3 regions of the Shewanella sp. SW32 genome follow, and region 3 is predicted to be linked to each of the others. Evidence: predicted binding sites of a transcription regulator. Region 3 holds the regulator's gene; each other region holds the start of a gene.
The links. Region 3 encodes sigma-54, which starts transcription at its own class of promoters, with help from an activator protein. Its sites were predicted from a motif close to GTTGGCACGNNNNTNGNNT; they were not measured.
Positions count from the first base shown of each region.

Region 1: a site for sigma-54 is predicted at 1,577-1,595, ahead of glnA (glutamate--ammonia ligase). Genes of this name have one in related genera too.
Region 2: a site for sigma-54 is predicted at 1,816-1,834, ahead of flgF (flagellar basal-body rod protein FlgF). Genes of this name have one in related genera too.

Region 1 is NZ_JAKKSJ010000014.1:44,312-47,568, reverse strand. It holds gene glnA (glutamate--ammonia ligase) at 80-1,489, opposite strand; gene typA (translational GTPase TypA) at 2,500-3,257, shown strand, end outside.
Region 2 is NZ_JAKKSJ010000018.1:104,380-107,636, reverse strand. It holds gene flgH (flagellar basal body L-ring protein FlgH) at 1-225, opposite strand, end outside; gene flgG (flagellar basal-body rod protein FlgG) at 237-1,025, opposite strand; gene flgF (flagellar basal-body rod protein FlgF) at 1,036-1,779, opposite strand; gene flgE (flagellar hook protein FlgE) at 1,952-3,257, opposite strand, start outside.
Region 3 is NZ_JAKKSJ010000028.1:34,397-37,653, reverse strand. It holds gene rapZ (RNase adapter RapZ) at 1-274, opposite strand, end outside; gene ptsN (PTS IIA-like nitrogen regulatory protein PtsN) at 271-714, opposite strand; gene hpf (ribosome hibernation promoting factor) at 717-1,004, opposite strand; gene L5M28_RS16700 (RNA polymerase factor sigma-54) at 1,033-2,511, opposite strand; gene lptB (LPS export ABC transporter ATP-binding protein) at 2,619-3,257, opposite strand, start outside.

The DNA.
Region 1 (3,257 bases), on a different contig from region 3:
CCCCGATAGCGTTGCTATCGAGGCTTTTATATTTTCTGTATCAATTACATAAAGCGAGCCGGTTGTATAGCGATAGCCATTACAGGCTGTAGTACATTTCAAACTCAAGTGGGTGAGTTGTACGTGCTACGCGCTCAGCTTCTGCTGTTTTCAGTACGATATAAGATTGGATGAAATCTTCACTGAACACGCCGCCTTTAGTCAGGAACTCATGGTCAGCTTGCAGATTTTCAAGGGCGTTTTCTAATGACGTTGCCACTTGTGGGATTTCAGCCGCTTCTTCTGGAGGCAGATCGTACAGATCTTTGTCCATCGCTTCACCTGGGTGGATCTTGTTTTGGATACCGTCAAGGCCTGCCATTAGCAGCGCTGCGAAACCTAAGTATGGGTTTGCATGTGGATCTGGGAAACGTGCTTCGATACGACGGCCTTTAGGGCTTGGTACCACTGGAATACGGATTGATGCAGAGCGGTTACGGGCAGAGTAGGCCAACATAACAGGTGCTTCAAAGTGTGGCACTAAACGCTTGTAAGAGTTAGTGCTTGGGTTAGTGAAAGCGTTCAGCGCGCGAGCGTGCTTGATGATACCACCAATGTAGTACAGCGCCGTTTCACTTAAACCTGCGTATTTGTCGCCAGCGAACAAGTTAACACCGTCTTTCGCCAGAGATTGGTGAACGTGCATGCCGCTACCGTTGTCACCAACGATGGGTTTAGGCATGAAAGTCGCCGTCTTACCGTAAGCGTGTGCCATGTTGTGCACTACGTACTTCAGAATTTGGATTTCATCCGCTTTCTTAGTCAAGGTGTTGAAGCGAGTGGCGATTTCGTTTTGACCTGCAGTCGCCACTTCGTGGTGATGCGCTTCAACCACTTGGCCCATTTCTTCTAACACTAAACACATAGCGCTACGTAGGTCTTGTGATGAGTCAACCGGTGCAACTGGGAAGTAACCGCCTTTAACAAATGGACGGTGACCTGTGTTGCCGCCTTCGTAGCTAGTGCCTGAGTTCCAAGCCGCTTCTTTAGCGTCGATCTTAACGAAACAACCTGACATGTCAGTACCGAAACGGACATCGTCAAATAGGAAGAATTCTGGTTCTGGTCCAATCAATACAGTATCAGCGATACCAGTAGAGATCAGGTAAGCTTCTGCTTTTTTAGCAATTGAGCGTGGGTCACGGTCGTAACCTGTCATAGTACCGGGTTCAAGAATGTCACAACGGATCAGCGCTGTGGTTTCTTCGGTGAAAGGATCCAGTACGAATGTCGTTGGATCTGGCATCAGTACCATGTCTGATTCGTTAATGCCCTTCCAACCTGCGATAGAAGAACCGTCAAACATTTTGCCGTCTTCGAAGAAATCAGCATCTACCTGATGAGAAGGAATAGATACGTGCTGCTCTTTACCTTTAGTGTCGGTAAAACGTAAATCAACGAACTTAACTTCTAATTCTTCAAGTTGCTTTAAAACTGATTCAACTGACATTCTCAAGCCTCCGGTAGGGTAAAGGGATGCCCCTTTTATAATCTTTTAACTCAAGTGATTTATCTTGAGCCAAACTTACGAGCTATAAAGCGATATCCATGCCAATAATTTAACTTACTGATTAAAATGGTTTAAAATCTTTGTTGCACTTAATTGGATTCGCGTGTGCACCATAATGGTGCTTTTGTCTGTGGCATTTTGGTGCATTACTCCATTTTGGTGCGCACTGAATTGATTCATGCAAACCTTAAGCTGGGATGCACAGCGATAACATGCACCGCTTATATGGCACTGAGATGGCAATGACGCTTTGGCTTTCACAGTATAAGTAAGTACTGCCTCACTGAAGCTCGCACATACTTGCAGCACAGAACGGGACTATTTACCACCGCATAACCGCCGCATAATTGTCATAAAACCACGCTAGTCTGTCCAACTATGCCACGCATTATCAATCCAATAGTGGTTTATTATCATATTATTAGGAAAGAGTTCGTTCTCATGTGCGAAATGTCTTTGCTGTTCACAGACCAAGTGAAATCAGTGATGCGTAAAAAGGTATCCCGTGACAATGAAGTGAGCCTTAATGTCATAGGGTATAAACGCCAACATGAACGTTAGATTAAGTGTGCCGCAGAATTTATTGCAGTGTGTTCACGTGGTAATTTCTCTGTACCTAAGTCGATTTCGCTGATGCTTAAATCGACATTAGCAGTGCTAACATTGAATACGAAAAATAGCAAATTCAGCTGCTTAACTCAGATTTTTCCTATGAATATGGCAATTAAACAGAGCGTTAACTCTGCCTATAGAGGATTTCATTCAGTGGATGATTGGCGGAAATTACCCAAGGATTGGCGGATTGTTTTATAAGTGTTCAAAAATAATCCTGTGCGCCAAGGCCGCTCTGGAGTAGAATGGCACGCTTTTTATTGTGGCGGATCGAGCTCGATCGCCATAACGAATTACTGAAATATCCCTATTTTTGTTTGATGGTAAGAGGTTTATCCGTGCTAGAGAATTTACGTAACATCGCCATTATTGCACACGTTGACCATGGCAAAACGACCCTGGTAGACAAGTTGCTGTCACAGTCAGGCACCCTTGCAACCCGAGGAGAAGCCACTGAGCGGGTGATGGACTCCAACGATCTTGAAAAGGAACGTGGGATCACGATTCTGGCAAAGAATACTGCCATCAAGTGGAACGACTACCGTATTAACATCGTTGATACCCCAGGCCACGCCGATTTCGGTGGTGAGGTTGAGCGTGTTCTGTCTATGGTTGACTCAGTATTATTGCTGGTTGATGCCGTTGACGGTCCAATGCCACAAACTCGCTTCGTAACGAAGAAAGCGTTTGCTCAAGGCCTAAAGCCAATCGTTGTTATCAACAAAATTGACCGTCCAGGTGCACGCCCAGATTGGGTTATTGACCAAGTATTCGACCTGTTCGATAACTTAGGTGCAACTGACGAGCAGCTAGATTTCCCAATCGTTTACGCTTCTGCGTTAAACGGTTTTGCAACTTTAGATCCGGATGTAGCGAGCGATGATATGACGCCGCTGTTCCAAACTATCGTTGAAAAAGTATCTTTCCCAGATGCTGACGCCGAAGGCGCGTTCCAGATGCAAATTTCGCAAATCGACTACAACTCATACGTGGGTGTTATCGGTATCGGCCGCATCAAGCGTGGTAGCGTTAAAACGAACCAACAAGTGACTATTATTGGCGCTGATGGCAAAACTCGTAACGGTAAAATGGGCCA
Region 2 (3,257 bases), on a different contig from region 3:
CTTCAATACGATAGTGATAATGTCACCGACTTTGTGGGCGCGTATATCCGAATACAAGCTAGATGCTTGGCTGTCTTGATAAATAGAGCCTGTTGCGGCAATTTTTGTCGGCGGCGCCTCTGGATATACCGGTGCGTAAAAGGGATCATCCGCAAGGGGTTTCTTTTGCGTCGAGCTACAAGCTGCAAGCAATAACGCGACGGCCAACACAAGATATCTAGCCATGATGTTTGCCTCTATAAATTCTGAGTCACATAAGACAGCATCTGATCTACCGCTGAAATCACTTTAGAGTTCATCTCGTAAATGCGCTGACTTTCGATAAGGTTCACCAGTTCCTCGGTCACGTTAACGTTAGAGGTTTCTAAGGCGCCTTGACGAATCGCTCCCATGCCATCTAACGAAGCGGTACCTTGAATTGGCGTGCCGCTCGCACCGGTTTCCGTATATAAGTTTTGTCCCATAGGATCTAGACCCGATGGATTAATAAAATCCGTCATAGTCAACTGACCCACGACTTGGTTCTCAGCAGTACCTGGGGTTTTCACTGAAACTTCACCCTCCGCGGAAACGGTAATACTGGTCGCATTGTCAGGAATCGTGATCGCGGGTTGCAGCAAGTAGCCAGAACCGGGTGTCACAATCTGGCCCGTATCGTCTAAGGTAAACTGACCATTTCGGGTATAGGCCGCAGTACCATCAGGTAGCTGGATTTCAAAAAAGCCGGGGCCTTCAATCATCAAATCCAATGAGTTATCCGTAGTCAGCATGTTGCCTTGGGTAAACATTTTCTGCGTGGCGACGACTTTGGTACCCGCCCCTATGTTTAACCCATTAGGTAACTTAGTGTTAGAAGCGCTGACACCGCCCGCTTGGTTAACTGTTTGGTAAAGCAAATCTTCAAATACTGCGCGGCTTTTTTTGTAGCCCACAGTGCTGGCGTTCGCCACGTTGTTCGAGATCACCGCAATGTCAGTTTGCTGTGCGTCTAAGCCAGTTTTACTAATCCATAACGCCGGATGCATAATCTATCTCCTAACTAATACGCATTAATGAGGATGAAGCGCGATCATTTTCTTCCGCGGTTTTCATCATCTTGACTTGCAATTCAAACTGACGCTGAAGGTCAATCAAAGACACCATTTCATCGACTGGATTTACGTTACTGCCTTCCACTGCGCCACTTTCAACTGCGACGAAAGGATCAGCTGGTGCTGGTTCGCCTGACATTTGTCGAAATAATCCATCTTCACCACGCATCATCTGCGCATTGCCGGGATTAACTAACTTCAATCTAGCCACTTCTTCTATCACTTCAGCAGTCGCCCCCTGAGGGCGAACAGACACTATGCCATCCTGTGAAATTGACACTTTATCAATAGGTAATGGCAGCACTATCGGGCCAGCGTCCCCCATCACGGGATTGCCTCTGTCGTTATACAACATGCCCGTCGCATCGAAACTGAGACTACCTGAACGGGTATAAGCTTCACTGCCATCTTTTGCCTGCACGGCAAACCAGCCGTCGCCTTTAATGGCAACATCGAGATCTCGTCCAGTGGTTTTTATGGGGCCTGAGCGAAAATTAGCTGACGGAGATTCTGTCATCGCAAATACCCTGGAAGGCAACCCTTCACCGAAGGCTTGCATTGAGCGAGCTTGTGCCATATCGGATTTAAAACCGTCGGTATTAGCATTGGCTAAGTTGTTCGCACGGAGCGCCAGCTCATTCATATTTTGCTTAGCGCCACTCATGGCGACATAAAGGAATTTGTCCACAGACTGCTCCGTCAAATTTTCTACATGACAATAGCAAAGCAAGCATCGTGCCAATAAAGTTGACGTTTAATTTACTGATAGAATTGAAGAATAAGGAAATGAAGAAAATTGACAGCAGGATAAAGGCTAAGTGTTGCCACTGGCGGCAACACTTAGTCAAACAATGTAATGATTAGCGGATTTGTAATACGGTTTGTTGCAGTGTGTTGTTCACTTCAAGGGTACGAGAGTTCGCTTGGAAGTTACGCTGCGCCGAAATCAAATCGACCAGTTCAGTGGTCAAATCGATATTCGATTGCTCTAACGCCGATGAACTGAGACTACCAAAAGTTCCACTATTGGGCTCACCCGCTAACGCAGGACCTGAAGCTAAACTGGCTTTCCACGACGTATTCCCCACTTGCGTTAAACCTTGTTCGTTAGCAAAACGAACTAAAGCAACCCGTGCTAAAGCAACGTTCGAACCGTTAGAATAGCTTGCTGTAATTAGGCCATCAGCACCAATTTCAACGTTAGTTAAACGACCAACCGTCGTACCATCTTGTTTCAATTCAGTCGCCGCAAAAGGATCTGCATATTGCGTTGGCGCATTGAACTTCACTGTTAATGCTTGAGTGCCATCCGCTCCAGCACCTAATACACCAGCTGGTTTATTACCAAGTGGCGCCGTAGTAATAACTGCAGGATTACTGTCAATATAGGCTCCAACTGAGTTAAACTTCAGCACCGCCCCCGTCCAGCCACCAGCAGTTTGCGCTGAAACACCACCACCGCCCGCAACAGGTGGCACATCTGGACTACCGTCACCATCAGTATCCACATCGTATTTACCTGCAGGGCCATTTAAATTTACAGGTTTATTATCAATAGCATAATAAGCCACCCAATTACTCTCACCATTATATGCACCGTCTTTAGGCTTCACAAAGTACGTGGTCATGATGTGGCCCTCACCGAGTGAGTCATAAATAGTCATTGAAGTGACATTGTTATAAGTTTTTGGATCGGTGTGGTCAAATAAAGCAGGATCTAGGGCTTCAGCTTTAGCATTTAAGTTCATTTGTAAAGTAACATTCTCAGTCTTTACTGGACTACCTGCAGTATCGGGAATTTGTACAGGCTTAGCCGTGGTTAAACTCACAGATGTTGAGTTGCCGTCTTTATCCACAGGGAAAGTCTGTAAATAATTACCAGCCGAATCCACCATGTAATTATTAGAATCTACTTTAAAAGCGCCTGCACGGGTGAATGCGTGATCTAATGTTCCTAATTCAGAGGACGTTACAAAGAAACCACCACCTTTGATTGCCAAGTCGAGGGAGTTATTCGTCAGTTGTAAGCTGCCTTGATGGAATTGCTGTGCCACTTGACTCGTTGCAACACCACCACCAACAGCAGTTTTAGCATTTGAAAAAATAGAATTAGCGTACACATCCGCAAATTCAGCACGGGACTCTTTAAAGCCAATGGTGTTCGCA
Region 3 (3,257 bases):
GAATTTTATCGCTGGAGTTAAGGAAGAAGCTCGTTAACTCAGTATCTGGAGGTAGGCTAGCGAGTTGTTTCACTAAGACCTTATCCTGCTCAGGCATGTTACGCACGTCGACACTGATGGCGACGAGATCGTTACTGCCTTTGAGTTGCTCAAGCAAACTGCCAATCAATGGCAAGGGAAGGTTATCGACACAATAATAGCCGAGATCTTCGAGTACCCTAAGGGCGACAGATTTGCCTGAGCCTGAGCGGCCCGACACTATGACCAGTTTCATCCAGTGATTACCTGATAGAGTTCCGTTTCATCATGCGTCTTGCGTAATTGCTTTAATATTTGCTTGTCGCTCAGCTTTTCGGCCATGCAAGACAAAGTACTTAAGTGCTGCTGACATTGGTCTGCAGGCACCAGTAGTGCAAATAAAATATCAACAGGTTGCTTATCGATAGCATCAAATGCTATCGGCTCTTCACACTTAATGAGTATGGCAATGGGCTGATCTATATCGGCTAGTCGACCATGTGGAATGGCGATGCCGTTACCTATACCTGTGCTCCCCATCTTTTCGCGCGCCACTAGGCTTTCGAATATCTCTTGAGATGAGAGGGTCGGGTACTGGGCAGCGACTAAGTCGCTGATGAGTTCCAGTACCTTTTTCTTGCTGCCCGGAGTGGCGCAGGTAGTGCACTCCGGCCGCAGTATGGTACAAAGTTCCATTATTAGTGTTTTGTTAACTTCTCTTTGTGTTTAATAACCTGACGGTCAAGCTTGTCAATCAGGGCGTCTATAGCGGCATACATGTCAGCATGCTCTGAAGTCGCAAAAACTTCACCACCTATGAGGTTTATTCTCGCTTCGGCAATCTGTTGCATTTTCTCAACATTGAGCACAACGTGCACATTATTGATCTGTTCGAAATGGCGTTCAAGTTTTGAAAACTTTTCTTCTACATATGCACGTAACGATTCGGTAATTTCGATATGGTGCCCACTCAGGTTTATTTGCATAGAAACGTCCTCCGATATCCACTGTAGGTTATAAACTTTTACGCTGATTAGAAGGTGGAATAAGCATAGCCTCTCGGTACTTCGCAATGGTTCTGCGGGCTACGTTGATCCCTTGTTCTGCCAGAAGTTGTGCCATCTTACTATCGCTTAATGGTTTTTTCTGGTTTTCCGCTGCCACCAGTTTCTTTATAAAGGCTCTGATTGCTGTGGATGAGCACTCACCACCATCGTCAGTACCGACGTGGCTAGAGAAGAAGTATTTTAGTTCAAAAAGTCCCTTAGGGGTATGCATGTATTTTTGAGTTGTGACCCGTGAGATGGTGGACTCATGCATTTCTACCGCTTCGGCAATATCGTTAAGCACCATAGGCTTCATGGCTTCTTCACCATACTCAAAGAAACCTTGCTGATATTGCACTATGCAATTAGCAACTTTAAGCAAAGTGTCGTTACGGCTTTCTAGGCTCTTAATAAACCATTTAGCCTCTTGCAGATGGCCGCGAATAAATTGGCTATCGGCTTGGTTTTTAGTGCTGCGCGCCATTGAAGCATAATGTTGATTTACATTGATTTTGGGCATGCAGTCAGGATTAAGCTCAACCACCCAGCGGCCATTTTTCTTCGACACAGACACATCTGGGATAACGTATTCGTCATTATTGGGCGTGATCAACAAACCTGGGCGAGGATTGAGGGTTTGGATAAGTGCTATACCATCCCTTAATTCATCTTCTTTTAATTTAGTCTTACGCATCAATAACCTAAAATCACGGGCGGCGATCAGATCTAAATGATCTTTGATCAGCATGCGGGCATTTTCTAGGTTGGGAGTATCAGCGGCGAAATGCGACAGTTGGATCAGCAGGCATTCACTTAAATCGCGGGCGGCAACGCCTATGGGATCAAAATGCTGAATACGCTTGAGTACGGCTTCGACTTCGTCAAGCTCAACTTCAGGATTGCCCATGGCTTCGAGAATTTCTTCAGTGCTTTGGGTGAGATAGCCCTGATCGTCAATGGCATCAATAATGGCGGTGGCAATGGCTAAATCGGTTTCAGAAAACGGGGTGAGGTTTTTTTGCCATTCTAAGTGTTCGTACAAACCTTCACTGGTCTCGCCTTGGAAGGGCATATCGTCTTCACGACTGCCGCCGGGGCCTGAGTTTGGGGAGGCGGTAAACACTTCATCCCATGTGGTGTCCATGGGGAGCTCATCAGGCATGGATTCTTTGGTTAGCGACTCTGCCGTGTCTATGGTGGAGCTGTCTTTTTCTGGTGGCAGAGTGCTAGATTCACTGAAATCCGTATCGGATAGCGTTTGGTTTACAGGGGTTTTAGTGGCGTCGAATTGATCCTCTTCCAGCTCGAGAAGGGGATTAGAATCTAATGCTTGCTGGATCTCTTGCTGCAGTTCTAATGACGACAGTTGCAACAGACGTATGGCCTGTTGTAATTGTGGCGTCATGGTTAACTGTTGACCCAGTTTGAGCTGGAGTGACGCTTTCATGTTACCGCTGATCCCTACGTTATTATTGTTGGATAAGGTCGCTTATTATTATCTTGAGTGAAGCCCAATGGCGGTATAAATTGCCTCCATTGGCTTCGCTCGATTAACTATAGCCTGAATTGTTCACCTAAGTACACAGCCCTAACTTGCTGATTGTCTAAGATCTCTGCTGGAGTTCCTTCGGCAATCAGGTTTCCGTGACTCACAATATAAGCATGTTCACATACATCTAATGTCTCGCGGACATTATGGTCTGTGATCAATACGCCAAGGCCGCGACTTTTGAGTTGTTCGATAATCTTCTTGATGTCGATAACCGAAATAGGATCGACGCCAGCAAACGGTTCATCGAGCAAAATGAACTTAGGATTAGCGGCTAAAGCCCGCGCAATTTCGACGCGACGACGTTCGCCACCCGACAATGACATGCCTTGGCTGTCACGGATGTGGGTGATATGAAACTCTTCGAGCAGATGTTCTAGTTCTTCTTCTCGTTCTTCATTTTTAAGTTCTTTACGAGTTTGCAGTACGGCCATGATGTTGTCATGAACAGTTAGCTTACGAAAGATACTGGCTTCTTGCGGTAAGTAACCTATGCCTTTGCGGGCACGCAGATGCATAGGATCTGCGGTTAAATCATCATCGTCGATAAAGATATGTCCCTTATCGCTCTTCACTAGCCCGACAACCATGTAAAAGGTCGTGGTTTTACCTGCACCGTTTGGACCGAGTAGGCCAACGACTTG